Regions from separate parts of the Pseudoalteromonas sp. S8-8 genome, predicted to be linked through region 2. Evidence: predicted binding sites of a transcription regulator. Region 2 holds the regulator's gene; the other holds the start of a gene.
What was found. The regulator NrdR, encoded in region 2, represses ribonucleotide reductase genes. The targets are predictions, from matches to a motif close to AAACACNANATNTNGTGTTT.
Positions count from the first base shown of each region.

Region 1: a site for NrdR is predicted at 9,126-9,145, ahead of nrdA (class 1a ribonucleoside-diphosphate reductase subunit alpha). Genes of this name have one in related genera too.

Region 1 covers NZ_AUTR01000025.1:106,042-122,668, forward strand. The annotation lists gene L659_RS0107705 (TonB-dependent receptor) at 1-120, opposite strand, end outside; gene L659_RS0107710 (YkgJ family cysteine cluster protein) at 336-725, opposite strand; gene L659_RS0107715 (hypothetical protein) at 1,010-1,189, shown strand; gene L659_RS0107720 (hypothetical protein) at 1,389-1,817, shown strand; gene L659_RS1000000123915 (alpha/beta fold hydrolase) at 1,954-2,280, opposite strand; gene L659_RS1000000123920 (alpha/beta fold hydrolase) at 2,291-2,860, opposite strand; gene L659_RS0107730 (hypothetical protein) at 3,025-3,372, opposite strand; gene L659_RS01000000122945 (hypothetical protein) at 3,426-3,836, opposite strand; gene L659_RS0107740 (hypothetical protein) at 4,130-4,603, shown strand; gene L659_RS0107745 (DUF1287 domain-containing protein) at 4,664-5,218, shown strand; gene yfaE (class I ribonucleotide reductase maintenance protein YfaE) at 5,253-5,525, opposite strand; gene nrdB (class Ia ribonucleoside-diphosphate reductase subunit beta) at 5,525-6,655, opposite strand; gene nrdA (class 1a ribonucleoside-diphosphate reductase subunit alpha) at 6,721-9,003, opposite strand; gene L659_RS0107765 (HAD family hydrolase) at 10,082-10,762, opposite strand; gene ubiG (bifunctional 2-polyprenyl-6-hydroxyphenol methylase/3-demethylubiquinol 3-O-methyltransferase UbiG) at 10,762-11,472, opposite strand; gene gyrA (DNA topoisomerase (ATP-hydrolyzing) subunit A) at 11,649-14,348, shown strand; gene serC (3-phosphoserine/phosphohydroxythreonine transaminase) at 14,670-15,752, shown strand; gene aroA (3-phosphoshikimate 1-carboxyvinyltransferase) at 15,752-16,627, shown strand, end outside.
Region 2 covers NZ_AUTR01000019.1:22,076-38,702, reverse strand. The annotation lists gene ribH (6,7-dimethyl-8-ribityllumazine synthase) at 1-334, opposite strand, end outside; gene ribBA (bifunctional 3,4-dihydroxy-2-butanone-4-phosphate synthase/GTP cyclohydrolase II) at 435-1,547, opposite strand; gene L659_RS0104760 (riboflavin synthase) at 1,577-2,230, opposite strand; gene ribD (bifunctional diaminohydroxyphosphoribosylaminopyrimidine deaminase/5-amino-6-(5-phosphoribosylamino)uracil reductase RibD) at 2,257-3,381, opposite strand; gene nrdR (transcriptional regulator NrdR) at 3,385-3,834, opposite strand; gene glyA (serine hydroxymethyltransferase) at 4,202-5,458, opposite strand; gene thrC (threonine synthase) at 5,728-7,011, opposite strand; gene thrB (homoserine kinase) at 7,023-7,958, opposite strand; gene thrA (bifunctional aspartate kinase/homoserine dehydrogenase I) at 7,968-10,385, opposite strand; gene L659_RS0104725 (response regulator) at 10,614-10,982, opposite strand; gene L659_RS0104720 (sensor histidine kinase) at 11,348-13,117, shown strand; gene rdgC (recombination-associated protein RdgC) at 13,486-14,403, shown strand; gene L659_RS0104705 (YgjV family protein) at 14,767-15,003, opposite strand; gene L659_RS0104695 (Crp/Fnr family transcriptional regulator) at 15,292-15,948, shown strand; gene L659_RS0104690 (phosphoribosyltransferase) at 15,997-16,563, opposite strand.

The sequences.
Region 1 (16,627 bases), on a different contig from region 2:
GGCATTTTTAATTGGTTGATTTTTATCATCCATTACTTTACCAGTAACGGTTGCAGCCAAAGCTGATTGAGAACATAAAACAGAAAAAATAGCAGAGGAGATTAATGTTAACTTTGTCATGGATATATTGGTTCGTGGTTATTATGTTGTGATATAATATAACACCACAAAATTAACGAATCAACAATGTTATAGTATAACTTTGTATTTTGCGATGAATAATCTAAAAATGACGATTAAGCCAATATTATAAAAATTCAAATAATAGGTTTGTGAATAGAAAACTTATCTATTTGACCGAAGAACTCATAGCGCTAGCCGGTAAATCTATGTATTTAATAGCGGCTATCTATCATTATCGCATCTAGTTTATGCTGCGCTCTTGTCTGATTTGTTATATCTACAGATTCAATCATTTCGCATTCGTCGCGGATCATCTCTGAAATAAGGCTAGGGTAGTGGCGGCAGTCTTCTGGGCGGTCGAGGTAAATACTGCAGGTATACATATTTTTAGCGAGAGGATCTTTTTTAGGCGCAATTTCTAAAAATGGGCACACTTGAAGTCTTAAGCCTGTTTTTGGGTCAAACCAAATTTCGTTGTTTTTAACATATTCATAAATTTCGGGGTTAAAGAGCTCCCATAAATCTATTTCCTCTTTCGTTGCGCTTAAATCGCCGCCGCCATATTTAATACAGCATTTACCACACTGGTTGCATTCTTTCATAATTGGCTAATTTAGTTGACTGTTAACGAATTTAAGTTAGTTATTAGTGTAGCACCAAATTTATTATTAACGCTCTACTGAATTTACCTATCCTTTAATTTTTGGGTGTGTAAACAATAGTTAGATACAATAACTTAAGTTAAAACCCTTTGTTACATTTTATATAGTACAGGCTTTATTTAATGGTTTACTCTAAAGGTAGCGAAAAATGTTACAAACCCCGCTTGAGCAACTGTGTGATTGTTAAATGTTGCTGAGCGCGGATACCTAAGTAGGGCGTTATTATGAAAGAGGCTGTCACTAAGTTAAAAACAGAATTTAATGCAAAGTTATTGTATTGGAACAATCTTAAAAGTAGCAAAGCTAAAGCGGCAATCATCCTATTATTTTCAGTTGTCATTGCACTTAAAGTGTTTACGACCATCTTTACGTTGGATTGGGTTGCAAGTTTATTCAGCGTGTAAGTTTACCAAGAGTAATTTCGATAAAGTTTAATCACAGAGTGTTTAACGCCTACGCGATGTTCATTATTAATGTATTATTACGCTATACACCAAATTAAATAAATCAGTTGTTTAAATACGTTTTATAATGACTGTAATGATATATTTTAGCTAAATTGAGTGAGTAAATGAGTTTAGCTGCATTAAAGGATAACCAGTGATGATGAATACAAAAATATACAAAGCGGTACATGATCTAGCAGAAGATTTAATGGCGGCGGCTAACAAAAATAACCGTGAAAAGTTTGAGTCGTTATTTGCTCAATTAAAAGCTATTTGTATTGAAAACGAAAACACCTCAAAAGATCACCCTGTACAATGGGAAACCTTAGCTGATTTTACCGAAGAGTTAGAAGAGGCAATTACTACTTACGAAAAAGCATTAGAAAAGTCGATTGCGATTAATAACAAAGATCATATGTCGTCGGTTTCTTTTTCAATGGCTACATTACAGCTTGAGCTTGGCCAAAAAGATGAAGCTATTAAAAACCTTCAAAATGCTAAAGTCAGCGCCAATAAAATTGAAGACAAAGAGCTTAAAGCTGAAATACACGACCTACTAGAGTCGCTTATTGAAGAAGAAGGTTAAATACATAAAAGCATAACTTATCCATATTAAATGTGATTTTTGTGGATTTAGCTTGAGCTTAATAAAGCGCTGATGGTTTATACCCTCAGCGCTTTTTTATGTTCGCTATAAATACTAAACCAAAAGAAAAGGCTTACTATTGAGCTAGCTTATTCATAAAATCGATAATGTACTTTGCAATTTCTACTGGTTTTTCTTCAACACTAAAGTGCCCTGAATCGAGTAAGTGCAGTTCAGCGTTCGGTATATCTTTTAAGTATGCTTTAGCGCCTGCGGCTATAAACGCAGGATCGTTTTTACCCCATACAATTAACGTTGGTGGTTGGTACTTGCGTAAATAAGCTTGCCACTTTGGATAGTCGAGAAGGTTGTTGTAGTAATCTCGTAGCAATTGAACTTGAATTACTCTATCGGATTTGGTTTGTAAAAAGTGAAGATCGTGCGTCCAGCTATCTGGGCTCATCACTTCTGGGTTACTTTGTACGTCTCGTAAATACTGCTTGCCTCGGTAGGGTTAGCCCCTCTAAATACGCATTACCATTTTGTACAATAAGTGCATCAAGTTTATTAGGATTATTTAACAACATTCTAAAGCCTACAGGTGCTCCAAAGTCTTGTATATATAGGCTGTAGCGCTTTACTTTAAGCGTTGTTAGTAACCCTTCAACGTATTGAGCTAGTAATTCAAAAGTATATTTTTGAGTTTCTGGGTTTGGGCGTTCGCTGTATCCTGAGCCTAAATAATCGGGTGCAATTACATGATAACGACCTGATAAAAGCGGGATCAATTCTCGGTAGCTGTGTGAAGACGACGGATAGCCATGTAAAAGCACAATGGTTTGCTTATGCTGGATGCCAGCTTCTCGGTAAAATACCTTTTTACCGTTTACATTTGCATATTTGTAAGTGGTTTTTGAAGGCCATACAGCATCAGCGGCATATACTTGAACGGTAAACGTAGATATTGAAACTAATAAAAACACAATAAATGAGACGATGTGAGCAGGTTTTACTTTAAGATTTTTTTGTATATCTGGGTGCATAAGTAAACTCGTTATTTTTGGTAATGACGCTTTATTAATTTACCAGACCCGTTATTTACACAATTGTATTCAGATAATAACGTTGTAGTTTCACAGCAAAGAAGTGTACAGCAGGAGTAAGTGCAGCTTTGGACCTTACAAGATACTTATGAGCCAACAGTGGGCTAGGGCGTTAGCTCTTTATTGGCCGCTTTTTTGTATTTGAAATAGCTTATTAAATAAACGGCTATTGGAATCGTTGGGCTTAAAAATATGTGAGGATGAAAATAGATACCACGTTCGTCATATAGAAACACATATAACACGACCGCAAACGTTGAAGGTAAGGGGAAGATGATTGCGCCGTGCCCAACAGCAGCAAATAGTGTCCACGAGAAAACACTAGGCCAAAGCACTGCTCTGATGTAAGCACCTTTATTAGTCGCTTTAGCCTTTTTAGCGTAATTACGTGAAACAAAATAAGATATTACCGTTGGAAACAAAGTTAAAATGATACTTAGCAGTATAAGCATAGTGATTCAATTCCTTTTGATATTATTTGCATAACACAGTTTTTCACAATGTGTTAATTGGTTTGAGTTAATACCGTTTTTAAAGCAGCAATTTGCTTAATTTCATCAGCTGTTAATGCTTGATATAACCTAGGATAGGGCCAACCATAGTCCCATCTGAAAGTCGATGGTATATAAGGGCTGCCACCAAATCGAACTCCAGCAAGCATAAGGTTCGCTATACTCGTTTCGCCGGCTTCAATAACACATTGTTGCAAGGCTTTATCTGCTTCTAAACGTTGCCAATAAGTGCCACCTTGCCAGTAGGCGTAGTCGTGCGCTTTACAACATGCAAGCCACAACTTTTTATCTTTTGTCGTGCCGTCCGGAAAAGCACTACAGCCATCTGATGTGAACGGTTTTATATTTTCAGCATTTGCTGTATTACTTAATATGACCAGTAAGACAATGGGACTGAAACGCATTATTTTCATGCGAAAGAGTGTATTAGTAAAATTATACATGATTTTAAGTGTTACTGTTTTAGTTACAAATAATAACACTTTAAAAAGTATAAAAAAGGTTTTTACTGTTTATAGACTGGTTATGTTTATATGATAATTTTGATTTAGAGCTTTTTGTTTAGATACTCTATGCGTTCTATTTTCTTCGCTAGTTGCGAGGTGTTAATACTAAAAGTGCTGGTTAAAAAACTTACTACAATATTAGATTAAGGTTTACACATGGTGTGTTGCATTTGTACTTTAGGAGAGGAGCTGTGCTAGAACAAATAGAAAATTGGATTGACGCTACAAATTTAAAATACAGTAGTCAAAAAGTGAGTTGTGATAAATTCAGTAATGAATTTTATGGGTTTTATCCTACCGAGTTTTTAAAAAACGCGTATTACGTTGTTGTAGACCAAATACCAAAGCCAGACTTTGCGGGTCTGCGAGAAATGGGCCTAGGTGATTTTGTCGATATGGACGCGGCGGGTATAACGTATAAAAATACTTATTATATACTTCCCCACGTCGCTACTAATTTAAGGGTCCATTTTCATGAACTTGTTCATGTTGCGCAGTGGCTTGAGCTTGGCGCTAACGCATTTATGCTTCGTTACATTAGTGAAATTCAACGAGAGGGATATCACCATGCTCCGCTCGAAAAGATGGCATACGCGCTTGATGATCAATTTGCTAGTCGTGGTAAAAAAATAGATGTGCCAAAATATGTAACTCATACTCTGTAATTAGCGCAGAATTTTAAAGGAATTTATATGAACAAAACGTTAGGATGCTTTTTTACTTTAATGTGTATTGATGCACAAGCTGTAACGTTTGAAGAAGGTATAGTATCAGCCTTACTCGAGCGAACAAAACACAATATTACCTACGATGGGGCTTATCACTCAATTGCTTACCCAGGTGGTGATGTGCCTAAAAATATTGGGGTATGTACCGACGTTATAATCAGAAGTTACAGAAAGTTAGGTATCGACTTACAGAAACTCGTGCATGAAGACATGCAAAAAAACTTTGTACTGTATCCATCTAAACGTATTTGGGGTTTAGCTAAGCCTGATAGAAATATAGACCACCGACGTGTACCAAATTTACAAGCTTACTTTGAGCGCCATGCAAACGTATTAAGTAAATCCAGTAAGGTGAGTGATTATAAAACCGGCGATATAGTAACGTGGATGTTATCAGGTAATTTACCTCATATAGGTATGGTGATTAATGAGTTATCTCAAGATACGGGTAACCCACTTATTGTGCATAATATAGGGCGTGGTCCGCAAAAAAGCGATATGCTTTTTGATTACAAAATTACCGGGCATTACCGGTTTGTTCCACACTATTGATAAGTTTAATAAACGATAGATGTAAGTATTAATTTTATTTCAGATCAATACTTACATTGCCATTAGGCTTGCAGCAGCACAGGAGTATTTCGCCTTCGCGCACAAACGCAAGTGGCTCTTCGTTATATTCAACACTACCTGACACTAACGTTGCCCTACAAGCGCCGCAGTAACCTTCACGGCATTGGAATGCGACGTCTATTTTCATGGATTCTAAGCACTGTAAAAGAGAAGGGCAGCCAGCGGTAAATTCTATACACTGGCTGTTTTCTGCAAGCGTTATGCTTGCAGTAGACTTGTCACTCATTATAAATCAAAATCACCAAATTCTGATGCATCAACTTGAGAGTCTATTTGACCAACAAGGTATGAGCTAATTTCTGCTTCTTGCGGTGCTACTTGCACGTTATCAGACACTAACCACGAGTTTATCCATGGGATAGGGTTACTGTTATTTTCAAACTGTGCTGGCAAGCCAATGGCAGTCATACGTGCATTAGTAATGTATTCAACGTACTGACATAAAATATGCTTATTTAAGCCAATCATTGAACCATCTTTAAATAAATACTCAGCCCACTCTTTTTCTTGCTCTGCAGCATCAACAAACATTTTAATCGCTTCGTCGCGGCACTGAGCTGCAACAATCGCCATTTCAGGGTCGTCTTTACCGTCTTGCATAATGTTTAAAATATGCTGAGTACCCGAAAGGTGAAGTGCTTCATCGCGCGCAATAAGCTTGATGATTTTAGCGTTACCTTCCATTAGTTCACGCTCAGCAAACGCAAACGAACATGCAAAGCTTACGTAAAAGCGAATCGCTTCAAGAATATTTACCGACATCATAGCCAGGTAAAGTTTCTTTTTAAGCTCAAACAAATTCACGATAACAGTTTTACCGTTAATCTCGTGTTTGCCTTCACCGTATAAGTTGTAAAGCGATACAGAGTTAATTAAGTCATCGTAGTATTTAGTTACGGCATCAGCACGTTCGCTAATTTTATCGTTGCTAACAATGTCATCAAAAATAAGTTCAGGTGCTTGTGTTACGTTACGGATAATATGCGTGTATGAGCGGCTGTGAATTGTTTCACTGAACGCCCACGTTTCTATCCATGTTTCAAGCTCTGGTAGCGATACAATAGGGAGTAGGGCAACGTTTGGCGAACGGCCTTGTACGCTATCAAGCAAAGTTTGGTATTTTAAGTTACTTAAAAATATATGCTTTTCGTGATCGGGTAACGCTTGAAAGTCTAAACGGTCTTTACTTACATCTACTTCCTCAGGACGCCAAAAGAAAGACAGTTGCTTCTCGATTAATTTTTCAAAAATTGGGTATTTTTGTTGGTCGTAACGAGATACGTTTACAGTTTGGCCAAAAAACATTGGCTCTTGCATTTGGTTATTATGGTTTCGGCTAAAAGTAGTATAAGACATGTTTATCACTCAAAAAACTATCAGAAAAAGCGGGCTAAATGCCCGCTTAAAATAAAAATCAGCAGTTATATTTTACACGCGCCGCCTTCACAATCATCATCTTCCACTTCTGGAGTATCTTCTTGCATATCTGAGGCACCATCACGAGTATTGTGGTAGTACAAGGTTTTAACACCTAGTTTGTACGCGCTTAGTAAGTCTTTTAATAAGACTTGCATAGGTACTTTACCGCCTTCGAACTTGTTTGGATCATAATTTGTATTTGCAGAAATTGTTTGGTCTACAAATTTTTGCATTATACCAACAAGCTGCAAGTAACCATCGTTTGATGGAATGTCCCACAGTAGCTCGTATTGATCTTTTAAACGCTCATACTCAGGAACAACTTGCTTTAAAATACCGTCTTTACTTGCTTTAACGCTAATATGTCCACGTGGTGGTTCAATACCATTTGTTGCATTAGAGATTTGCGACGATGTTTCTGATGGCATTAACGCACTTAGTGTTGAGTTACGCATACCGTGCTCTTTAATATTTGCACGTAGTGTATCCCAATCAAGATGAAGTGGCTCATCACAAATTTTATCTAAATCACGTTTGTACGTATCTGTTGGCATAATGCCTTGTGAATACGTTGTTTCGTTAAACTTAGGACAGGCGCCACGCTCTTTAGCAAGCTCGTTTGATGCTTTCATCAAGTAGTATTGAATCGCTTCAAAGGTTTTATGTGTTAATGCATTTGCGCTGCCATCTGAATAACGTTTACCGTTTTTAGCTAGGTAGTATGCGTAGTTAATCACGCCTATACCTAACGTTCGACGACCCATAGTTGCATTTTTAGCAGCCGGTACTGGGTAGTCTTGGAAATCAAGTAAGTTATCAAGTGCGCGTACTGCAAGTTCAGCTAGCTCTTCGAGCTCATCAAGTGATTCTATTGCACCTAAGTTAAACGCAGACAGTGTACAAAGGGCAATTTCGCCTTCTTCGTCATTTACGTTATTAAGTGGCTTAGTTGGCAATGCAATTTCTAAACATAAGTTAGATTGGCGAATAGGCGCAACTTTAGCAATGAACGGGCTGTGTGTATTACAGTGATCCACATTTTGTAAATAAATACGACCTGTACTTGCACGCTCTTGCGCAAACATAGAGAAAAGCTCAATCGCTTTAATGCGTTTTTTACGAATCGATTCGTCTTGTTCGTATTTTACGTAAAGCGCGTCAAACTCAGCTTGATCTTCAAAAAATGCATCGTAAAGGCCTGGCACATCTGATGGGCTAAATAACGTAATGTAGTCGTCTTTAATTAAACGAGAGTACATTAGTTTATTAAACTGTACGCCGTAATCTAGGTGACGAACACGGTTGTCGTCTACACCACGGTTATTTTTAAGTACAAGTAGGTTTTCTACTTCTAAATGCCAAAGCGGGTAGAATAATGTTGCAGCGCCGCCACGTACACCACCTTGCGAACAACTTTTAACAGCTGTTTGAAAGTGCTTATAAAAAGGAATACAACCTGTGTGGTACGCTTCGCCGTTACGAATATGGCTACCTAGCGCACGAATACGACCAGCGTTAATACCAATACCTGCACGCTGTGAAACATATTTAACAATAGCTGACGACGTTGCATTGATTGAATCAAGGCTGTCGCCACATTCAATTAATACACACGAGCTAAACTGGCGAGTAGGTGTACGTACACCCGACATAATTGGCGTTGGTAGAGATATTTTAAATAACGATACTGCGTCGTAAAAGCGCTTAATGTAAGAAACGCGTGTTTCACGTGGGTAGTCAGAGAATAAGCTCGCTGCTACTAAAATATATAAAAACTGTGCACTTTCGTAGATTTCACCCGATACACGGTTTTGAACGAGATACTTACCTTCAAGCTGTTTTACAGCCGCGTAGCTAAAGTTAAGATCGCGAGAATGATCAAGATATGCATCAAGCTCGTCTAATTCTTGTTCTGTGTAATCTACTAATAAGTGAGCATCGTAGCGTTTATCGCCAACCATTTTTGTTACGTGGTCAAATAAACGTGGTGGCTCAAATTGACCGTACGCTTTTTTACGTAAATGGAATACAGCTAAACGTGCAGCTAAGTATTGATAATCAGGCGATTCTTTTGAAATCTGATCCGCTGCTGCTTTAATGATGGTTTCGTGAATGTCTTTAGTACGAATACCGTCGTAAAACTGAATGTGCGATTTTAATTCAACTTGCGAAACCGAAACGTTGCTTAAACCTTCGGCGGCCCATTCAATAACGCGATGGATCTTATCCAGATCAAGAGGCTCTTTGCGCCCATCACGTTTGCTTACAGATAACTGTTGGTTCATAGATTTGCCTGTATTCCTTGGGAATTATGTATTTTGACCAATGTTTATGCCTCGCCGAAGCAAGGTAGATACTCGTTTTGTATAAATTTAATTAAATTGGAGAATTTAATTGAATAACATTTGGCCACAATATCTGGTGCTGTTCAATTTAATGATCACAAGATAGTGTGGTCTGAGTTGTTTTGCAAGAGGTAGAATTGTGTCTATTATCTGATAATGAGGAGATATAGCCTTTGTGTTAGTAGACACTCACCTTCGAACAATCATTTAAGATGAAATATGCAAAAATCAACTAATGATCTACTAAATTTGCGTATTTTAAAAATAAATTTTGACTGCTTTTTTTATCATCAGGCTTTGCGTGAAAATTGACTCAATCACAATATATAGTGTTTATTAATTAACATAGCACTATATATGGTTGAATCGAATTTTTGTACAGGGTATATGGTTGTAATATATAAGATTGAGGCAAGGTAAGTTTTTCAGATATAGTTATACTGGAATGTAAGATATAAAAATGGGCTAAAAATTAGCCCATTTAAATTTATACTACGAGCAAACTACCCAGTGTAATAATTTTAAAAACAATCATTATTACACTCTCTGAAATTTCTATAGAAATATTGAGTTTCAACTTTAGTTATCCTAAATCTGAGTTAGTCACTTGCCGACAATATAAGAATCAGTTACGCTCAAACTTCCACACTTGGGCGCTTTCCTAAAATTTTAGCAAGTGTCTTTGCTAACATCATATTCAAACCTTGGGTATGATGTTAGCCCCTCCACCTAGTTGAAATATCAATTCCATCAAAGTGTTAATAAAACTTTAATGTGGTCTGAGTTGTTTTGCAAGGGACATAATTGCCCCTGTTTGTGGATAACTTTAGGATAACGCATTTGTGTTAGTAGAGACTCACCTTCGAACAATCAATTAAGTTGAAATATGCAAAAATCAATTAGTGATCTGCTAAATTTACGCATTTTAAAAATAAATTCTGACTGCTTTTTTTATCAGCAAGCTTTGTGTGAAAGCTAACAAAACCACAGCATATAGTGTTTGATAATTAAAATAGCACTATATATGGTTAAAACCATCAATTGGGCTTTGCCAGTTAAAATCAGCATTCCAGCTGTTGGCTTCATCAATACTTGGGATGTAACCCCAAAGTGCCGTTGCGGTATGCATACCTGCCGCTTTGCCTGCTTGTATGTCACGCTGTGCATCACCAATGTATAAACAACGGCTTGGTTCTACCTGCATAAGCTTTGCACAATGTAGCAGTGGTAAAGGTGATGGCTTAGCTTCAGCTAATGTGTCGCCACTTATTACTACACTGACATTTTTTAATGCGGGAATAGCTGCCACTAAAGGATCGGTTAAAAACCCTGGTTTATTAGTCATGATCCCCCATTTGATCTTTTTCTGATCAAGGGCGATAAGTAACGATTCAACTCCGCTGAAGCAACGTGTGTGATTTGCTATGTTTGTGGCGTACTCGTCAACTAATTGCTTTATAAGCTCGCTTTGGGGTTGTTTAGCCCATAATTCTTTAAAACCAGCCTCTAATAATGCGCCTGCGCCGTTAGATGCCGCAGGACGGTATATATCACTACTAACAGGTTCTATTTTATTGCTAATAAGAACTGCGTTTAAAGCGGCACCTAAATCATCAGCGGTGTCGAGTAGGGTGCCGTCTAAATCAAATAAAAATGCATCGTACTCAATAAGGGGTAGGGGGGCTTGAGAGTTAGCCATTAAGCTAACTTCTCAAAATAAAGTATGTAATTTACGCTAACGTCACTATTGAGCGTATATTGCTTTGATAGTGGGTTATAAGAAAGCCCTGTGCTTGCACGAACTTTTAAACCGGCTTGCTCTGCCCATGCAATAAGTTGTGCAGGCTTTATAAACTTTTTATGGTCGTGTGTACCTTCAGGCACCATTTTTAAGAGTTTTTCAGCGCCAACAATCGCGTATAAATATGCTTTAGGTGTTTTGTTCAGGGTTGAAAAAAACACGTCCGCGCCTGGTTTGGCAAGTGCAGCTACAGCATGAATGATAGATGCTGGGTCGGGAACGTGCTCAAGCATTTCCATACACGTTATTACATCAAAGCGCTCAGGGTACTGTGTTGCAAACTCTTCTGCAGGCACTTTTATATAATCTACATTTACGCCAGTTTCTAAACTGTGCAACTTAGCAACAGTTAAAGGTTCTTGGCCCATATCGATGCCAGTTACTTTTGCACCCATACGCGCCATGCTTTGGCTTAAAATACCGCCGCCACAGCCAACGTCGAGTGTTTCTTTATCGAATAAGCCTTGCGTTTTGTTTGCTATAAAGTCTAAACGTAACGGGTTAATTTCGTGAAGAGGTTTGAATTCTCCGTCTAGGTCCCACCAACGCTCAGCGATGGCTTCAAATTTTGCTATTTCTGCGTGATCTACATTTTGATGTTCGGTCATAAAATACTTCCTCGTCAATCTGAGGCCATTATATAGGGCTAAATTGATAAATCGCAAAGTTTTGCGCCTGTAAATTAAAATTAATTGTGATAGCATGGCTGTTAGAAATAATAACAATACTCTTAATACCCAATACCGGGTTGTTGAGAGCTGATACTGAAGGAATGTGATATCAAATGACTGATCTCGCCAATGAAATTCTGCCAGTCAATATTGAAGACGAGTTAAAAAACTCCTACTTAGATTACGCAATGAGCGTAATAGTAGGACGTGCATTACCAGACGTACGTGACGGCTTAAAACCTGTTCATCGCCGCGTTTTGTTTGCAATGAACGAGCTTAGTAATGACTGGAACAAGCCTTACAAAAAATCGGCCCGTGTGGTCGGTGACGTAATCGGTAAATACCATCCACACGGCGACAGTGCAGTTTATGACACGATAGTTCGTATGGCTCAGCCATTCTCACTACGTTATATGCTTGTAGATGGCCAAGGTAACTTCGGTTCGGTTGATGGTGATTCAGCAGCGGCAATGCGTTATACAGAAGTACGTATGGCAAAAATGTCGCATGAGTTATTAGCCGATCTTGAAAAAGAAACGGTTGATTTCGTTCCTAACTACGATGGCACTGAGTTCATCCCTGACGTGTTACCTACGAAAGTCCCTAATTTATTAGTGAATGGTTCGTCGGGTATTGCAGTAGGTATGGCTACAAATATACCACCACATAACTTAACTGAAGTTGTGAACGGTTGTTTGGCACTTATTCAAAATCCTGATTTAACTATTTTAGAGTTAATGGATTATATCCCTGGTCCTGATTTCCCTACGGCTGCAATTATCAACGGTAAAAAAGGCATTGAACAAGCCTATTTAACTGGCCGTGGTAAAGTGTACATGCGTGCACGCGCCGACGTCGAAACCGATGAAAAAACAGGCCGTGAAACAATCATCGTTCACGAAATTCCTTATCAAGTTAATAAAGCCCGTTTAATTGAAAAAATTGCTGAGCTTGTTAAAGATAAGAAAATTGAAGGTATTAGTGCACTACGTGATGAATCAGATAAAGACGGTATGCGTATCGTTATTGAAATTAAACGTGGTGATGTAGGCGAAGTTATTTTAAATAACTTGTATTCACAAACTCAGTTACAAACTGTGTTTGGTATGAATATGGTTGCATTAATTAACAACCAACCTAAGTGTTTTAATCTAAAAGAAATGCTTGAAGAGTTTATTATTCACCGCCGTGAAGTAGTAACTCGCCGTACCGTGTTTGATTTACGCAAAGCGCGTGACCGTGCTCATACGCTTGAAGGTTTAGCAATTGCGCTTGCAAACATTGACCCAATTATCGAGCTTATTCGTAAATCACCTACACCTGCTGAAGCTAAAATTGCTTTAACTGCACGTCCGTGGGAATTAGGTCATGTACAAGGTATGCTTGAAAAAGCAGGCGAAGATAATGTAGCCCGTCCAGATTGGCTTGCTGATGATTTAGGTATTCGCGACGGTCAATACTATATTTCTGAGCAACAAGCTCAAGCAATTCTAGATTTGCGTTTACACAAGCTTACTGGTCTTGAACACGAAAAAATCTTAACTGAATATCAAGCGTTATTAGAGTTAATTGCTGAGCTACTTTATATTTTGGCAACACCTGAGCGTTTAATGGAAGTTATTCGTGACGAACTAGTTGAAATTAAAGCGCAGTATGGCGACGAACGTCGTACTGAGATCAATGCAGCGGCTCACGATATCAGCCTTGAAGACTTAATTACCGAAGAAAACGTTGTTGTAACGCTTTCTCACGAAGGGTATGTGAAGTATCAGGCATTGTCTGATTACGAAGCACAGCGTCGTGGTGGTAAAGGTAAGTCAGCAACGAAGATGAAAGATGAAGATTTCATTGAACGTCTGTTAGTTGCAAATACACACGATACTATTTTATGTTTCTCTACGGCCGGTCGTTTATATTGGCTTAAAGTGTATCAGTTACCACTAGCAAGTCGTGCAGCGCGCGGTAAGCCAATTGTTAACTTGTTACCACTTGAAGCTGATGAACGTATTACTGCTATATTGCCAGTACGCGAGTACGCAGAAGATAAATATATCTTTATGGCAACTGCATTCGGTACAGTTAAGAAAACACCATTAACGGCTTACAGTCGTCAACGTGCAAGCGGTATTATTGCTGTTAACTTAAATGATGGCGATAGCTTGATTGGTGTTGATATTACCGATGGTAGCAACGAAATTATGTTGTTCACTGATGCAGGTAAAGTTGTACGGTTCAAAGAAGCTGAAGAAACAACAGTTGTTGATGAAAACGGTAACCCAGTATTAGACGAAGAAGGTAACCCTGAGATTCGCTTCAAAGGTGTTCGCCCAATGGGTCGTACTGCTACAGGTGTTCGTGGTATTAAAATGCCAGACGAGCAACGCGTAGTATCGTTAATTGTACCAAAAACTGACGGTGCTATTCTAACGGTAACTGAAAATGGTTACGGTAAGCGTACACAACTTGAAGATTACCCATCTAAGAGTCGTGCAACACAAGGTGTTGTATCAATTAAGGTGAGTGAACGTAACGGCGCTGTTGTTGGTGCTGTGCAAGTTGATGACAACGATGAAATAATGATTATTTCGAATCGTGGTACCTTAGTACGAACTCGCGTTAATGAAGTTTCAACGGTTGGACGTAACACACAAGGTGTTATTTTGATCAGAACTATTGACGGAGAGCAAGTAGTTGGTTTACAACGTATAGAAGAGATTGAAGTTACAGAAAGTGACTTAATTGATATTGAAGACGTTGAAACAGTAGATACGGTTATTGATGAAGTAGCGGATGATAATCCTCCTTCAGAATAATTGATATTGAAAAAGCGGCCTTGGCCGCTTTTTTTAATGTTGTTGAAAAAAATTAATAGGGTGTGAAATTATACTCATACCAATTCGCTTAATTAAGAGATCTATTTTGAGGGTGGAAAAACGTGTTGATAGCTAGGCAAAAAATTCGCTATTTAGTTGTTCTAAATGAGAATTTTTTAACGCAAGTAGCGACACGTTTAGCCCCGCAAAATGATTAAGTATTATTGCGGATTGGTATTATTCATTAAATTTTAAAGGTTTAGCGGATTGGTATTAAATGTTCATGCTTAGTAGTTAAATTACTGGAATGAGGCAAAGGTAATGAGTAAATATAATTTTTGTGCGGGGCCAGCTATGCTTCCGCAAGCGGTTATGAAAAAAGCGCAAAAAGAGTTTCTAGATTGGCAAGACCTAGGTGTGTCTGTGATGGAGATTAGCCATCGTAGTAAAGAGTTTTTAGCGCTTACAGCTAAATGTGAAGCTAGCCTTCGTCGCCTAATGAATATTAGTGATGAATTTGAAGTGCTGTTTATGCATGGTGGTGGTCGTGGCCAGTTTAGTGCTGTGCCATTAAACTTACACCAAGAAGGCAAAACAGCGTTTTATTGCGAGAATGGCGTATGGTCGAAAAGCGCCAGAGATGAAGCGAATAAGTTTACTCAAACGTCTTTTACGGATGTCCGTAATGATGCTGATGGTGAGTTTTCAATTAAAGACGTTGCTGACTGGGAATTACCAGAAGACGCTGCGTACATCCACTATTGCCCTAATGAAACTGTCGATGGCTTAGAGATTTTTGATGTACCAAGCCACCCAACAGCTCCGATTATTGCTGATATGTCTTCAACTATTTTATCGCGTGAGATAGACGTTAATAAATTTGATTTGATTTACGCTGGTGCGCAAAAAAATATCGGTCCATCGGGCATATCAATTGTTATTGTTCGTAAAACATTACTTGAGCGCGAAGGTTTGCCAAAGCCCGGTATTTTAGATTACGCACTTGAAGCAAAGCAGGGCAGTATGTTTAATACCCCACCTACCTTTGCTTGGTATTTAGCGGCTGAAGTATTTGAATGGCTTGAAAGCAATGGTGGGGTAAAAGCCATGGAAGCACAAAATATTGCTAAAGCAAATTTACTGTATGATTTTATCGATAACTCAGATTTTTATTCAAATATAGTCGCTAAACATTGCCGCTCACGCATGAATGTTCCATTTTGGTTAAACGATGAAAGCTTAAATAGCAAATTTGTTGCTCAATCAAACGAGGCCGGTTTACTTGCACTTGAAGGTCACAGAATTGTGGGCGGTATGCGCGCAAGTATTTATAACGCTATGCCTCTTGAAGGTGTTCAAGCACTTGTAGATTTTATGGCTGCATTTGCAAAGGAGCACAGCTAATGGAGCAGCTCCGTTTAGAACCTATTTCTAAAGTAAATGGCACGGTAACCCTACCAGGTTCAAAGAGTCTATCGAACAGAATTTTATTATTAGCAGCACTGGCAAACGGTACCACCGTTGTAGAAAACTTACTTGATAGTGACGATATACGCCATATGCTGGGTGCTTTAAAGTTATTAGGTGTAAATGTAACTTTAAATGATGAACACACTGTAGCGACCGTAGAGGGAGTTGGTGGTGTGTTTAATACACCTACTGAGCCCTTGTTTTTAGGTAATGCAGGTACTGCTTACAGACCTTTAACGGCTGTACTTGCTGCCGTTGCTGGTGAGTATGAGCTAATTGGCGAGCCACGTATGGAAGAGCGTCCGATAGGTCACTTGGTTGATGCTCTACAAGCGCTTGGTGGTGATGTTACCTATACAAAACACAAAGACTATCCACCACTTAAAATTGTAGGTGGTCAAATAAAAGGTGGTGAGGTTGAAATTGACGGTAGTATTTCAAGTCAATTTTTAACGGCTCTATTAATGGCAGCGCCATTATTTAGCGGTGATACAACGATAACTATTAAAGGTACTTTAGTATCTAAACCTTATATTGATATTACGCTTGATGTAATGGCACGTTTTGGTGTTAATGTTGAACACAGTGATTATGCAACTTTTAAAGTTAAAGGTGGTCAACAGTATCAATCACTCGAACGAATTATGGTTGAAGGCGATGCATCTTCTGCTTCTTACTTTGTTGCTGCGGCTGCAATTGCTGGCGGCGAGATTGAAATTAAAGGCGTGGGTGCTAAATCAGTTCAAGGTGATATAGGCTTTGCTAAAGTAATGGAGCAAGTAGGCGCGAAAATCGATTGGTATGATGAG
Region 2 (16,627 bases):
CCGGGATATCATACTCAAGTGATACTTGCGCAAGACCTTTGTTTGATTCGCCAGCAACTAGGTCAAAGTGTGGTGTACCACCTCTGATCACTACGCCTAATGCGATGATTGCATCATACTCTTTTTTTGCCGCAACGCGTTTAGCCGCTAAAGGTAATTCTACCGCGCCTGGTACATAAATAACGGTAATGTCGTCATCAGATACACCACCAGTGCGTTTTAGCTCATCAACAGCACCTGCAAGGAGGCTGCTACCGATAAAGTCATTAAAACGAGAAATGACAATGGCAAACTTTTTGCCAGGAGCGTACTTACTACCTTCAATAATTTTCATTTGATAACCCTAAAAATAAGTTCAAGCGGTTGCGATTGCGCAAAAATTGCTGCGCATCATACCATAAAAATAAAATAATAGCCTAGTTTAAGCGTGACGCTTATTGTGGCTCAACATAATCAACAACTTCTAAATGAAAGCCCGAAAGTGCATGGTACTTTTTAGGGCGACTCATTAATCGCATTTGTTTAATTCCAAGATCTGCAAGTATTTGCGAGCCTACGCCAACAGTACGAGATGTACCTTTGAATTTACGAGGCGTAACGCTTTCGCCAGCATCAGCTGCTGCGAATGCTTTTACAGTTGCCTCTAATTCTTCAGTGCTTTCTTGCTTACCTAAAATAACTAAAGCACCTTCATTTTTAGCGATATAAGCCATTGCTTCTGAAAGGCCCCAACTACGGTCAGCACTTCTGTCTGAAAGTAGGATATCGTTAAAAGTACTTTGCAAATGTACACGTACATTTGTCGGTTCTTGCTCTTTTATATCGCCTTTAAGCAATACGTAATGTAATTGGCCGTCAATTGTGTCTTTGTAAGTAACTAAATCAAATTCACCGTGAATAGTTGGTAACTTACATTTTGCAACTTGCTCAATTGTTGTTTCATTTAAGTTACGGTATTCGATTAAATCAGCAATAGTACCAATTTTAATATCATGCTCTTTCGCAAAAACTTCTAAATCAGGGCGACGCGCCATGGTGCCATCGGCATTAAGTATTTCAACAATAACAGATGATGCTTCAAGCCCAGCTAAACGCGCTAAATCACAGCCAGCTTCAGTATGTCCTGCGCGAGTTAATACGCCGCCAGGTTGTGCCATAATTGGAAAAATATGACCAGGCTGCACGATATCACTTGGTACTGCGCCTTTAGCTATAGCCGCTTGCACTGTACGCGCTCTATCTGCTGCTGAAATACCTGTAGTAACACCCTTTGATGCTTCTATCGACATTGTAAAGTTAGTCGAAAATGCAGCACCATTATTTTTAACCATTAACGGTAAATCAAGTTGCTCACAACGCTCTTGCGTCATAGTTAAACAAATTAAACCACGGCCATGAGTCGCCATAAAATTAATAGCTTGTGCACTAATATGCTCTGCGGCAATAATTAAATCGCCTTCATTCTCTCTATCTTCATCATCCATTAAAATAACCATTTTACCGGCTTTAATATCGTCGATGATTTCTTGTGCGCTGTGTAAATTCATAAATTTGCTCGTGTAAGTTATCAGTTTCGTTATTTAATAAAACCCGCTTTAGCGAGTAAGCTCATCGAAATATCAGAGCCCGTTGGTTGCTCTGCACCTTTTATAAGGCGCTCTAAATAACGTGCAATTTGATCGACTTCTAAATTAACTTGAGTGCCTACTTTAAAGTGAGCAATTGTGGTTTGCTCACTCGTATGTGGAACAATTGTTAATTTGAATTTATTACCTTCTACAGCGTTTACTGTCAGGCTTATACCATCAATACATACCGAACCTTTGTACGGGATGTATTTCATTAAATTCTCTTCGGTTGTAAGCCAATATTCTGTTGCTCGAGCGTTTGCTGTAATGCTTGTAATAGTTGCTATGCCATCAACATGGCCAGATACTAAATGACCGCCTAAACGCGAAACAGGTTGCATGGCTTTTTCAAGATTCACCGTTTGCCCTAAAGCATAGTGAGCAAAACCGGTTAAACCAATCGTCTCGTTAGATAAATCAGCACTAAAACCGTCAATATGTTTATCAACTACGGTTAAGCAAACGCCATTGGTTGCAATGCTGTCGCCTAGCTTTACGTCTTCCATATCAAGGTCAGCACTTTGGATACGAATGGCTAAGTCGCCTTGTTTTTTTTGTAATAAAGCAATTTTGCCTGTGGCTTCTATTATCCCAGTAAACATAGCGCTACTCTTTTTATTAAGTGATTTTAATGAGTTTTTAACGCGGTGATACGTAAATCGTCACCAATGCGCGCACATTCATTAAATGTTAAATCAACGGTGTTTTGCATACTCGTCAATTCAGGAAAATTAACTAAACTTTTTGCATCATGGCCCATTAATTTAGGCGCCAAATAAAAAACAAACTCGTCAACTAAATCAAGCTCTGTCATTTTACCAGCAAGTGTTGCTCCGCTCTCAAGCCAAACATTATTAAACTGCAGTTGCCCAAGCTTTTCTAAAACAGCCTGTAAATCAACTTTGCCGTTACTTTCACTTACTTCAATATGCTTTACAAAATGCGGCCATTGCAGTGATTTATCAACCTTAGTCGTAAATATTATTACATCACTTTGGATTTTAAATAAAGCAAGGTTGGGCGTTAAACGATTCTGTGAATCAATTATAACACGCACGGGCTGGCGAAGCGGTAAATCGGTAGGTAGCGTGCAAGGCAACTCGCTTAGTCGCACATTAAGTTTAGCATCGTCTACTAACACGGTATCGGCACCGGTTAAAATAGCGCAGCTTTGCGCTCGGTATAATTGTACGTCTTGGCGAGCAGCGGGACTTGTGATCCACTTACTTTGCCCATTTTTAAGCGCTGTTTTACCATCTATGCTTGCTGCCATTTTACAGGTCACATAAGGTAAGCCTTGTTCCATTCGCTTAAAAAAGCCAACGTTAAGTGCGCGAGCTTGTGATTCAAGTAATCCATAAGCAACTTCAATACCGGCATCGCTCAGTATTTTAAGGCCTTTGCCTGCAACTTGTGGGTTTGTATCAACCATAGCGGCAATTACTTTTACAACGCCCGCCTTTTTTAAGCCTTCAGCACACGGTGGCGTACGCCCATAATGACTACACGGTTCAAGCGTTACATAAGCCGTTGCACCTTGTGCACTATTACCAGCTATTGCCAGTGCATTTACTTCAGCATGGCCTTGACCTGCTAATTGATGAAAACCCTCACCAATTATTTGATTATTTTTAACTAATACACAGCCAACATTAGGATTAGGCGTGGTAGTAAACCGGCCTTTTTTGGCAAGCTCTATGGCGCGTGCCATATACATTTCATCATGTTCGGTAAAAGTAGTTTGGCTTTGCATTTATTACTCCCCTAAGCGGGCAATTTCTTCGCCAAATTCGCGTATATCTTCAAACGAGCGATAAACAGAGGCAAACCTTACGTACGCTACTTTATCGAGCTTTTTGAGGGCTTCCATAATGTATTCACCCACCAAATGGCTTGAAATTTCTCGCTCACCCGTTGCGCGTAGTTGCGATTTTATTATATTCACTACTTCGTCTACTTGCTCGGTGCTCACTGGGCGTTTTTCGAGTGCGCGATTTAAGCCATTTAATAATTTATCTTCGTTAAATGGTTCGCGGCTGCCGTCTTGTTTAATAACACGAGGCATAACCAGTTCAGCGCCTTCAAATGTAGTAAAGCGCTCGTGGCAGTCGTTACACTCACGACGCCTGCGAACTTGATGGCCTCCGCCAACAAGGCGTGAGTCAATAACTTTAGTATCTTTTGCGGTACAAAATGGACAATGCATAGCTCGGTACTTCCGTTTTAAAACAAAAAAGACCGCTAAATAGCGGTCTTTTATCTTAGCAAAAAAATAGGGCCTGTTGACCTTTCAGGATTAAATTTGTTCTATCTAGGGGTGATTTAATCGCGGCTCGAGATTTGTAACCTAGTGGGCTAAGTAAAAATCGAGCAACAAAGAGTAAATCGCCCCTAGAACGAACCCGAGGGCAGTGCATGTTTGGCATTTATGCTGCGTTATCGCCTATTTGTGTGGAGTGCCACACTACATAGACTCTGCCTTGCTTAAAAGCCAAACATACTACTGCAAATTAAACCTCGAAAGATAAACAGGCCCCTAGCTTATGTGCTCTAAATTACTGCCGCTTATGCAATTAAGCGTATACAGGTAATTTTGCACAAATTGCTTTTACTTTTTCTTTAACTTGCGCCTGTACAGATTCATCAGTGATGTTATCTAGTACGTCACAAATCCAGCCAGCAAGCTCTTTTGATTCTTCTTCTTTAAAACCACGACGAGTAATTGCAGGAGAACCAATACGCAAACCAGATGTTACAAATGGTGAGCGTGGATCGTTCGGTACTGAGTTTTTATTAACTGTGATGTTAGCGTTACCAAGGGCTGCATCTGCATCTTTACCAGTGATATCTTTATCGATTAAATCAAGTAAAAATAAGTGGTTTTCAGTTTTGTCAGAAACGATTTTGTAGCCGCGCTCTTGCATTACAGCAACCATTGCTTTTGCGTTTTTAACAACTTGTGTTTGGTATACTTTAAACTCTGGTTGAAGTGCTTCTTTAAATGCCACTGCTTTTGCTGCAATAACATGACATAAAGGACCGCCTTGGCCACCAGGGAAAACAGCGCTGTTAAGCTTTTTGTAGATTGCTTCGTCGCCACATGCAGAAATAATCAAACCACCACGAGGGCCTGCAAGTGTTTTATGCGTAGTTGTAGTTACAACGTGTGCATGAGGAACAGGGCTTGGATAAACGCCTGCCGCAATTAAACCCGCAACGTGAGCCATATCAACAAACAGATAAGCACCGATTTTGTCAGCAATTTCACGGAATTTAGCCCAATCAACAATACCAGAGTACGCTGAGAAACCACCAATAATCATTTTTGGCTTGTGCTCAAGTGCTAGTGCTTCAACTTGTGCGTAATCAATTTCGCCCGTTGCTTCATCTAGTCCGTATTGGATTGCATTGTAAAGCTTACCAGAGAAGCTTACGTGAGAACCGTGAGTTAAGTGACCACCATGAGCTAAGCTCATACCTAATACAGTATCGCCAGCGTCTAATAATGCTAGAAAAACAGCAGCATTAGCTTGCGAACCAGCATGTGGCTGCACGTTAGCGTAGTCAGAACCAAATAATTCGTTAGCACGGTCAATTGCTAATTGCTCAACAACATCTACATGCTCACAACCGCCATAATAACGTTTGCCTGGGTAACCTTCTGCGTATTTGTTTGTAAGCTGTGAACCCTGCGCTTCTAGTACGCGTGGGCTACAGTAGTTTTCTGAAGCGATTAGTTCGATATGCTCTTCTTGGCGAGCAGTTTCTTTGGTTATCGCGTCAAATAACTCTGGATCAAAATCCGAAATATTCATGCTACGTTCTAACATTGGGGTCTCCTAGGGCAACGTGTATGGTGTTTTTTAGAGGCTTTATTGTACGCTTTAAACGACTCTTTGCCTACGCTCTTAAGTTGAGGATATTTAAACAGGGATTGAAACTATTTCACAGCTCTTTTAAGATGATATTTTTTTATAAAGCCATAATAATTTTAAATGAATTATATTTACTACATTTAATTAGTAAATATAACTAAGTGTATTCATCCGTATAAAGTTATAAAAAAAGCGGCTCAAGCCGCTTTTTCTTGTAATTTAACTTAGCCTAGTTTAGCGAGTATTTCGGTACGTAACGCGTCGTAATCGGCGTTCATATCGCTTGCTAGGCATGGTTTTGCTAGTGCATCAGCAAGTGGTTTTGGCATACCTAATTCAATATTTAGAATACCCTCTACGCTTTCTTTAAACTTAGCAGGATGAGCTGTCGCTAAAAAGATACCCGCTGCACCAGGTGCACGATTTTCAACAAGACCTTGGTAAGCAATAGCAGTATGAGGCTCCGCAACATAGCCAGTTTGTTGAATTTTTTTCATCACGGCTTGCGTGTCTTGCTCGTTTACGCTAGTTGAATAAAAATTATCGTAGCTAAACCAGTTATTATCTAACATTGTTTGTACACGCGGCCAATTGTTTGGCTTACTTACATCCATCGCATTTGAAAGCGACTCAAGCGTTGCTTTTGGCGTCCAGTTTTTATCAAGCATAAAGCGCGGCACAGTATCGTTTTGGTTTGTTGTTGCACTTAATTTGCCAACAGGTAAACCAATAACCGCACCAATCATTGCGGCGCACACATTACCAAAATTACCACTTGGCACTGATATATGCGCTGTTGCGCGCTTTTCTTTTGGTAGCTGTGCAATGGCTTCAAAGTAGTAACAAACCTGAGCAACTAAACGGCTAATATTAATTGAATTAGCTGAGTTAAGCCCAAGTGTTGATTTAACTTCTTCATCTAAAAAGGCATTTTTAACTAACTCTTGGCAATCATCAAAGCTGCCCTCAACTGCATAACAATGAATATTGTTACCTAGCGTAGTAAATAGCTTTTGCTGAGCAAGTGAGATTTTGCCTTTAGGGTATAAAATAACAACATCGATATTTGGTTTATTGTAAAAAGCATGCGCAACGGCTGCACCGGTATCGCCCGATGTTGCTGTTAAAATAGTTACTTTCTCGTCTTTATTAAACTGCGTTAAACACTCTGCCATAAAGCGACCACCAAAGTCTTTAAACGCAAGTGTAGGACCATGAAACAGCTCTAAACAGTATGTGTTATCTTCAACTTCCACCAGCTTAACTGGAAAGTTAAATGCATTTTTAACCATTTGTGCCACAGTATCGCTTGGTAACTCATCACCAATTAGGTGAGATAATATTTTGCCGCTGCGCGTAACAAAGTCCATATCAAGCAATGCATCAACATCGGACAGTGGCGGCAGTGATTCTGGGAAAAATACACCTTGGTTACGACCCAAACCTGTTTTTACGGCTTCAACGAACGACACTTTTTGTGAGCTATCTTTTAAATTATGTAATTGCATGACTAACTATCCTATAAAACTGTTAATTGACGCGTGCCGTCGTTATCTAATTTACAAATGTGGCAAAAGCCTTGCTCGTTAATGTAATTGGTTTCTAACCACTGCGCGCATTGCTGTGCAGCTTCAAGTGTTTTACACACAGTAAATAAGGTTGGTCCTGCGCCCGAAATACTGACTATTTCAGCGCCCAGTGCTGGCAAGCTTGCTTTGGCTTCACTAAAGCCTTTAATGAGCGGTGCGCGGTAAGGTTCTGCTATTTCATCTTTCATTATGCTTAGCGCATCGTCAAAACGATTAGTTAACAGTAAGCTACTAAATGCCGATAAACGCTGCGCAAACTCAACACTTGCATGCATGCTCAATTCTTTAGGTAAAACAGAACGCGCTTTTGCGGTATTTAGCGAAAAACCAGGAAATGCAGCTACGTAATACCAGTTTTCATCAACCGGAAGTGCAATCGATTTATCAGGAATTAAATCACCCGTTAGCTGCAAGCCACCTAAATAACATGGCGTAATGTTGTCGTAATGGCGACCACCGCTTACTACAGCTTCAAAGTCAGCCATAAGCTCAATAAGCTCAACCTGACTTAAATTAGTTTTTGCAAACTTATCAAGGGCAGCAAAGGTAGCCACTACCGAACACGCACTAGAGCCAAGCCCAGATCCAATTGGTAAGTTCTTTTTAAGCTCGAGCTTTACGCTTGGCATATTAGGCGCAACATGCGCTCTAAAATGCACTAAGCACTGATACGCTAAATTTTCATTAGCATCACTGGGTAACTTGTGAGCGTACTCGCCTGTGCAAATAAATTCGTCGCTTGGTGCTGCGCTTACAACGGCTACATCACCTAACAAACTGCCATCAATTGGCGCAAGCGCTGCGCCAAGTGCATCAAAACCCACTGCAAAATTACCAATAGACGCCGGAGCATATACTTCAATCATAACGAGCTCCTAGCGCGATAACGTTTTTAAAATATCAGCAAATACACCCGCGGCTGTTACTTCCGAGCCTGCGCCATAACCACGAATTACAAACGGACGTGGCTGGTAATATTGGCTTAAAATAGCCAGTGCGTTTTCGCCATCACGAATGACACTAAGCGCATGCTTTGCATCTACCGCTTCAATACCTACTTTACAGTGGCCTTCTTTAATTGTGCCTACATAGCGAAGTACCCTACCCTCGCTCGCAGCGCTTTTGATACGGTCGTTAAAATCAGCATCTAAACTTGGTAGTTTTGCCATAAACTCATCAACGCTATCACCTTGTGCAAAACCTGGTGGTAATACTGACTCAACTTCAATATCGCTTAGCTCTAATTTCATACCGGCTTCGCGAGCAATGATCAATAACTTACGTGCGACATCGGTACCCGATAAATCATCACGAGGATCTGGCTCAGTAAAGCCACTTTCTTTGGCTTTAATAGTTGCCTCAGAAAGTGATAAACCATCTTGAAGTGCGCCAAACATATACGAAAGTGAACCTGATAAAATACCGCTAAACTCTAATAACTCATCACCGGCACCAAATAACGACTGTAAGTTGTCGATTACTGGTAAGCCTGCACCAACGTTTGTTTCGTATAAAAATTTACGATTATTCTTTTGCGTTGCTGCAATTAAATCTTGGTAATACGTGTATGAGCTTGTTGTTGCTTTTTTATTGGCAGCAACCACATGAAAACCTGCATTTAAAAAGTCTACATACTGCGCAGCAAGTGCATCCGACGACGTACAATCAACAAGCACAGGGTTTACTAAATGATTTTGCTTAACAAACTGCTCTACCAGTTTTAAATCAAACGCCTGCTCAGATGAGGCCAATTTTTGCTGCCAATCACCAAAAGCAATACCTTCACTATCTAGGTGTAATTGACGAGAATTAGCAACACCATACAAGTTAAGTTTAATATTACGTTTTTCAAGCCACGCTTGCTGGCGCTCAAGCTGATTAATAAGCTCTTGCCCAACTAAGCCACAACCGAGTAAAAACACATCAATTGACGGCACATGCGTGAAAAAGTTTTCATGGCATATTTTTACGGCGTCGTTACAAAGTTCGCCATCAATTACTGCTGAAATAGCACTTTCTGTAGAATCCTGTGCAATTGCCACAATATTTACTTGCGCTTGTGCAAGCGATGCAAAAAACTTAGCCGCTAAGCCACGGTGCGCGCGCATGTTATCGCCCACTAAAGTAACAATGGCTAAATTGCGCTGCACTTGTACAGGCTCAATAAGCCCTGCTTGTAATTCAAGCTCAAATGCAGTTTGTAGCGCATCAAGTGCAAGTGCTAGGTCTGTTTCGTGTACACAAAAGCTAATGCTGAATTCGCATGATGACTGCGTGATTAATACAATTGATACGTTATCGTGAGCAAGCGCGTTAAATACCTTAGACGCCATACCTACTTTGCCTTTCATGCCTGGCCCTGAGACAGTTAGCATTGCAAGGTCTTGTAGGCTCGAAAGCGCTTTTACTGGCTCATCTGATGAATAATCGTTACCAATTAATGAGCCTTGTGCGTCTGGGTTATGCGTATTTTTAATTTCGCACGGCACGCCTGCTTTAGCACACGGTAAAATTGTTTTAGGGTGAAGTACTTTTGCACCAAAATAAGAAAGCTCCATCGCTTCTTTATAAGATAAAAAATCTACTTTAGTCGCTTTTTTAATATAACGAGGATCAGCACTGTATACACCATCAACGTCAGTCCAAATTTGGCAAATTTCAGCTTCTAAGCATGCTGCTGCAATGGCTGCTGAGTAATCTGAGCCATTACGGCCAAGCGTTGTAAGCTCACCTTTATCATTACTCGCTGTAAAACCAGGCATGATATAGATAGTTGCAGGGCTTTCTTTAAGCACAGCTTGAAAGCGAGCTTTACTTGTTACTAAATCAGCCTCTGCATCAATATAACCACCAGTTGAAGCGATACAGCTTGTTGCTTCTAAGTATCTTGCATCGTGCGAGTTCAATAAAGCCTGCATTAAAGAAACACTAACGCGCTCTCCAAAGCTAATCACAAATGCGCGAACTTTATCGGGGCAACATTGTATAAGTGATACGCCATCTAGTTTATTTTTAAGCTCGCCTAAGTTTGGCCAACTTGTAACTACTACACCACTTTTTTCAACGTCAGCTTTCAAACCTTCACAGCGGCTAACTAATGCTTGCCATTGCTGCGAAAAGTCAGAGCCTTGTTCTGCAGCACTTGCAAGTGCAACTAGCGAATCGGTCATTCCACCTGGAGCAGAAAGTACCAAAAGCATTTCATCTTTTAATTGTGCTTTAACTAGCTGAGCTACCTGTTGTAAGCATGCATAGTCGGCAAGCGAAGACCCACCAAATTTTAAAACTCGCATTGTTTATGTTCCTCATCCCATAAAACGAAAAAAGGCCTGTGTTCTAAGTGAACACAGGCCTTTAAATTTGTTGCACCGACCTATGCCACTATCCAGTAAGAATGATGGTTGTAATAATAATGGTCAGTACGCGATTAATTGTTTTCATATGTTAAGACTGCCTTAACAAAGGCTATGCTGTCAACCCTAAATTAAAAGATAAAACAGCCTTTTTTAACATGAAAAAACCTAATGAATGCCAAATTTATGCAATATTTCGTTTAAGTTAGATTTATTGATAGGTTTATCGATAAAGTCTATTGCGCCAAGTTGTGCGACTCGTTGCTTCATTTTCTCTTGTATATCGGCAGAAATAACTAAAACAAAGCACTCTATTTTTTCTATTTTTATAGTCTCGAGTACTTGTATACCATCAACTTCGGGCATGGTGAGATCTAAGCACAATAAATCAAAGCTTTGTGCTCGTAAAAGTTCTAGAGCGTGCGCTCCATTTGTAGCTTGTTGTATTTGAGCGTCTATACATTCATTTAAACACCGCACGACTTGTTTACGGGCAACTGCAGAATCGTCACAGACTAATATCGAAAATTTCATCATGTTTACTACTACACAACCATCAAAGTTATTAAAAGGTTATTAAACTAATGCCTTCCATTGCATTTTAGACACTTTAACACGCCTCCAAGCACTCAGCGCATTAATAATTTAATACAATGATAAATATAGAATAAATCCGTTTAAGATATAATTAACCAAAGCAAATACTAATTAAGCCTACAATACATAACAGATAACGAATTTATTAATTTATACCTTGGTTTAAATACTTTGATACTACACGCTCACTTTTGGATTTATCTTACTAAATTTTAACTTTTTTATTTATTTTTAGAGGTTTATTGACTAACTTTTAAATTACTATCGTAACGTTACAAAAATAATAAAGGATGAACAAGTCACTCATGTTACAAAAAAGTCTTTCTAAGAAGCTACTGACTAGCGTTTTATCCGTCTATTTTTTGCTTACCTTTGTAGTGACCTGTGGACAAGTGCTTGCTGAATACGTCAATACTAAAGACTATATTCGCGATGAACTTAGTACCTTACAAAAAACCTTTAGTCGCAGCTTAACACGTGCAATTTGGGAGCTTAATACCAAGCAAACAATTACAACAGCAGAAGGTTTACTCGCCATCCCCATGATTGAAGGGATTATTGTTCGAGACGACAGCGGCGAAATTATTTCACAGCTAGGGCGATCTCTTGATATACACAAGCTATATAACCAACAGTTAGTACAAGAAGAGGTTATTTTAGAAGACGCAAAATCGGGTTTATTTGGTTATACCTTTCCACTTATTTTTGAATTTTCAGGTCGTGCTACTCAAGTTGGTGACGTTACCTTATTCTCAAGTCGAGAAGTTGTTTTTAGCCGCATTATGGTATCAATCTACTTTTTGATTGGTAATGCGATGATTAAAACCACCTTTTTGATCATCTTATTTTTAATGGCATTTAGAAAACTTCTTACAGACCCTTTAGCAGAACTCACTGAGCAACTAGAAAATTTAGAACTAGACGAGCTAGAAGGTCAACATATAGAGATAGAAACAGAAGAACATAATGAACTAAAAGTGATGGAGCAGTCATTTAACAAACTAATAGATAAAGTGGTTCAGTATAGAAAAGAGCTTGAACACACCCAAAAAGAACTCATTATAAGTAACGAAAAGCTTGATCAACACAACATACAACTTGAACAAGACGTAGCCCGTAAAACATCCAACTTAAGCCAAGCAATGATGGATTTACAGCAGCAAAAATACGAACTCGAAAAGCAAAAAATTGTCCTCACCGAAGAAGTAGACTTACGCCGCAGCACAGAGCAAGAGTTAATTACAAAGCAAACTGAATCTCAGCGCTATATAGAAGAGTTAAGCCTTGCACAGGAACGTTTACTAGGCACAGAAAAAATGGCTGCGCTAGGCGGACTTGTGGCAGGTATTACACACGATATAAATACCCCTATTGGGATAGGTGTAACGGCAATATCATTTTTACAAGAACGCTTAAATAAACTCGAAAATGCTTATACCGAAAAAACACTTTCGCCAAAAGCACTAGAAGAGTTCATTAACGAGGCAAAGCAAAGCACAAGCTTACTAACCACTAACTTAGATAGAGCTTCGGAGCTTATAGCTAGCTTTAAACAAATAGCGGTCGATCAAGCCAGTGAAGCAGTAAGAACCATTAACTTTAAAGATTACACTAACGAAGTAATACGCTCACTGCACCCAAAACTAAAAAAGACATCCCATACTATAAAATTAGAATGTCCTGATGATTTAGTTTTAAATCTACCTGCAGGGGCTATAAGCCAAATTTTTACTAACCTAATTATGAACTCACTTATTCATGGCTTTGAAGGTAAAAGCAACGGTGTAATGGATATTAAAATAAGCGCTGATGACACTAACTTAACTATTGATTACAAAGATGACGGTAACGGTGTTACCAACGAGCAATTAAAAAAATTATTTGACCCATTTTTTACTACCAAACGCGATGAAGGCGGTAGCGGATTAGGCACCCATATAATGCTTAATTTGGTCAAGCAAACCCTTAGTGGCTCTATTGATGCAACGAGTGAACCGGGCAAAGGTCTGCGTTACTATATTCAATTTCCGAAGAACATGGCTAAGCCACTGCCTATTTTTGATAAATATGAATAAATAAAAGTATATGCATTAAATTATTAGGGCGTGTTGTTCTTTGGTGGTTGAATTTACAGCAATATGTTTGGTTTTTAGGCAAGACAGAGCCTATGTAGTGTGGTTATTCCCCATAAATAGGCGACAACGCAGCATAAATACCAAACATGCGCTGCCCTCTGGGTTCTTTCTAGGGACGATTAACTCTTTGTTGCTCGGTTTTTACTTAGCCCACTAGGTTACAAATCTCGCGCCGCGATTTAATCGCCCCTAGATTGAACAAATTTCAATCCATAAAGTTCAACACGCCCTAGTAACAAATCAGTCATTTCGAGATGCTGTTTTTATTGCTATGATTGTACAAATTTTTCAAATGGATCAATTCCCCTATGTGGTTTAGTAACCTTATTTGTTACCGCTTTAAGCAAGACGTTTCATATACTCAAGAAGACTTTGATAAAGCATTAGAGCAAGATTTATTTCGCCCATGTACTGGTCAAGAGCTTGCAACATTTGGTTGGACAAAAGCGTTTGGAAAACATGGCGATACGCTATCGCATTTTTCTCAAAAAAGTATTCTAGTTTGCGCTAAACGCGAAGAAAAAGTGCTCCCTGCTTCTGTTATTAATGAACTAGTTGCTGAGAAAATTGATCTGATAGAAGCTGAAGAAAACCGCCCAGTTAAAAAGAAAGAAAAAGACGAATTAAAAGAAAACATTCTTCATACTCTTCTACCTCAAGCATTTAAAAAGTCGAGCTTACAATTTGCCTTTATCGACCAAGAAAACGGTTGGGTTGTTGTAAATAGTGGCAGCTTTAATAAAGCAGAAGAGCTACTAGCACTACTTCGTAAATCGTTAGGAACGCTTCCGGTTGTACCTGCGTTTGCTAACTACGACCTAGATGTATTTTTAACTGATTGGTTAACTAACTTTAGTACACCAGAAGGTTTTGCTATTGGCTCAGATGCTGAACTTGAAGAAGCAGACGACAGCGGCGCACAAGTAAAGCTTAAAGGTCATGATCTATCGTGTGATGAAGTTAAATCGCATTTAGAAAGTGGTAAACGCGTAACTAAACTTGCACTTGATTGGCAAGAGCGTCTTAAGTTTATGCTGCAAAACGATGGCTCTATCAAACGTTTAAGCTACTCTGAAACTCTAAAAGAAGAAAACGCAGATATTCCTAAAGAAGATATGGCTTTAAAACTTGATGCTGACTTTATTTTAGCTTCTGAAGAAATAAAGCAATTACTTGAAGAACTAACTGCAGGTTTAGGTGACGTTGAAGATTTAGAAAAAGCGTAAATACCATAGTGCCTACCTGCATAAATATTTAAGCAATTTAATGAATTAAATAGCATATGTAAGCAGGTTGGTATAACAGATAAAAATCCGATAGCAGTTTACTGCTATCGGATTTTTTTATGAAATTTAGAAGCACTTATTTATATCTTAACCGCTAACAGTATTTAGCTAACGATCGACGTATTAAAACCTAAAGTAATCATCTTTTAAGTAGGATATTACAGCATGGTTCAAAGGTTCATCGAGGTAAGTTATGTAGAGTGATATGAGATTATCTATATACGCTTCAAGCTGGACTGCACAAAAGCTGAAGTTTTTGATTTTAATTAAAACCATTAACTTACTTTGTGCAGATAACTTATTTTAGCTTTTAGCGTCTTCAACTTTAGGTTGGCGATATATTTTTATAATGTGGTATAAATTTACAAGCGACAATAAGCCGTTGGTAAAAATAACAGGCACTGCGCCAATGGCAACACCGTATGCAGTAAATACAATACAACCAAACATGTTGTACCAACGCAGTTTTACTACATCTGTCATTGTTAACGATGCAACCAATAAAGCTGATGCAATATAACCTAAATATTCCCAACTCAATTGTTCTCTCCTAGCCTTTAGGTTAGCATTACATGTACTGCTATCTTATGGCACTTGTAAGTATTGCAAAGTTACAACAAAATAAAAAAGCTAACCTGCTTAAAAAACCTGAAAAAGTTTGCCGGAAAATACCAGCAAATTCTTAAATCATTACACGGGAAATGAAGGTAAAATAATACTCTTAGCAAAGCTAATAATATTAGTAGCAAGTTAGCGTAAATTCTTAGTGTCTTAATGCTATCGTCATTAAGATGTAATAAATAGGACAAATGTCCGAAGAGCACATTGATGTTTCAATACCATTTTTCTAGTTACCTTGTTGATCAGCTTTTAACCTTTGCCGGTAGTAGCTATCAACAATCAAAAAAAGAAGTTCTGATCCATCAAGATCAGCCTTTAAGCAAGCTTGTGCTTGTACGCAGTGGCACTGTGTCGTTTAGTTACGACGTAGGTAATGGACGACGCCTGCTGTTAGGACAATTGGATTGTAACAACACCCTTATTGGTGAAATAGAAGCGCTAAATAATAATCCGTGTATTTATACGGTAACGTGCTTTAGCGATGTAACTTATAACCTTATTGAATTAAGGCATTGGCGTGCTCTACTGCTTGAAAAACCAGAACTAAGCTTATACACAGCACAAACTATTGCGGCTAAGTTTCAGGAAAACCAAAAAATCAATTTAGATAAGTTATTACTACCACTTAGCTATAACATAGCTAAAGATTGCTTACTAAGGGCCGAGAACAACAACCCTACGCTACTTAGAGCCTACCCAACTGTAAATGCTGAAGCCGAACGTTTTGCTACCACTGAGCGAGCTTACAGACGTGTTGTTACAGAACTCGTAGAAAAAGGCTTGGTACTTAGAAGTAACGATGGCTTGCAAGCAGTCGATATACCAAAACTAAGTGAATACGTAGATAGCTTTGCTCAGCTTTAAAATAAAAAAAGGCCTTAACGGCCTTTTTTTATTTATGCAAATTACTAATTACTTCTCTAGCAAAATGTCATGAATTTTCGCAAGATCAGATTTACCAGCAATAATTTCATCCGGTGTTAAACCCGATAATTCATGCGGGAACACTAACCACTCTTCAGATTCATGAATATAATAATCTGGAACAGTGTCCACTTTTGAGTTTTTTGGCTTGTAGTACGGGCATGCAATACGAATATCACGTGGCAAGTTTAAGCGCATAAGCTCTGAAAGCTTTTCTTTTAATGCAACAATACTACGACCTGAGTCAAATACATCATCAACAATTAATAATGAATCACCTGCATTTGCGTTCTCTACAATGTAATGTAAGCCGTGTACTTTAATTTCTTTCGACTGTTTACCAATACCGTAATAAGACGATGTACGTACTGCAATGTGGTCAGTCTCAATGCCTTTGTAATCGTAATATTCTTGAACAGCAATACCGATCGGTGCACCACCTCGCCAAATACCAATAATAAAATCAGGACGAAAGCCATCTTGGTATACTTGTGCCGCTACGCGGAACGAATCTTCAAGCAGCTGTTGAGCTGTGATGTAGCACTTATCTGACATAATTAGAAACCCCAGTGGTGGATATAAGATTTGAGCGCAGCTTAGAGTTAAGCAAAAATTAAAC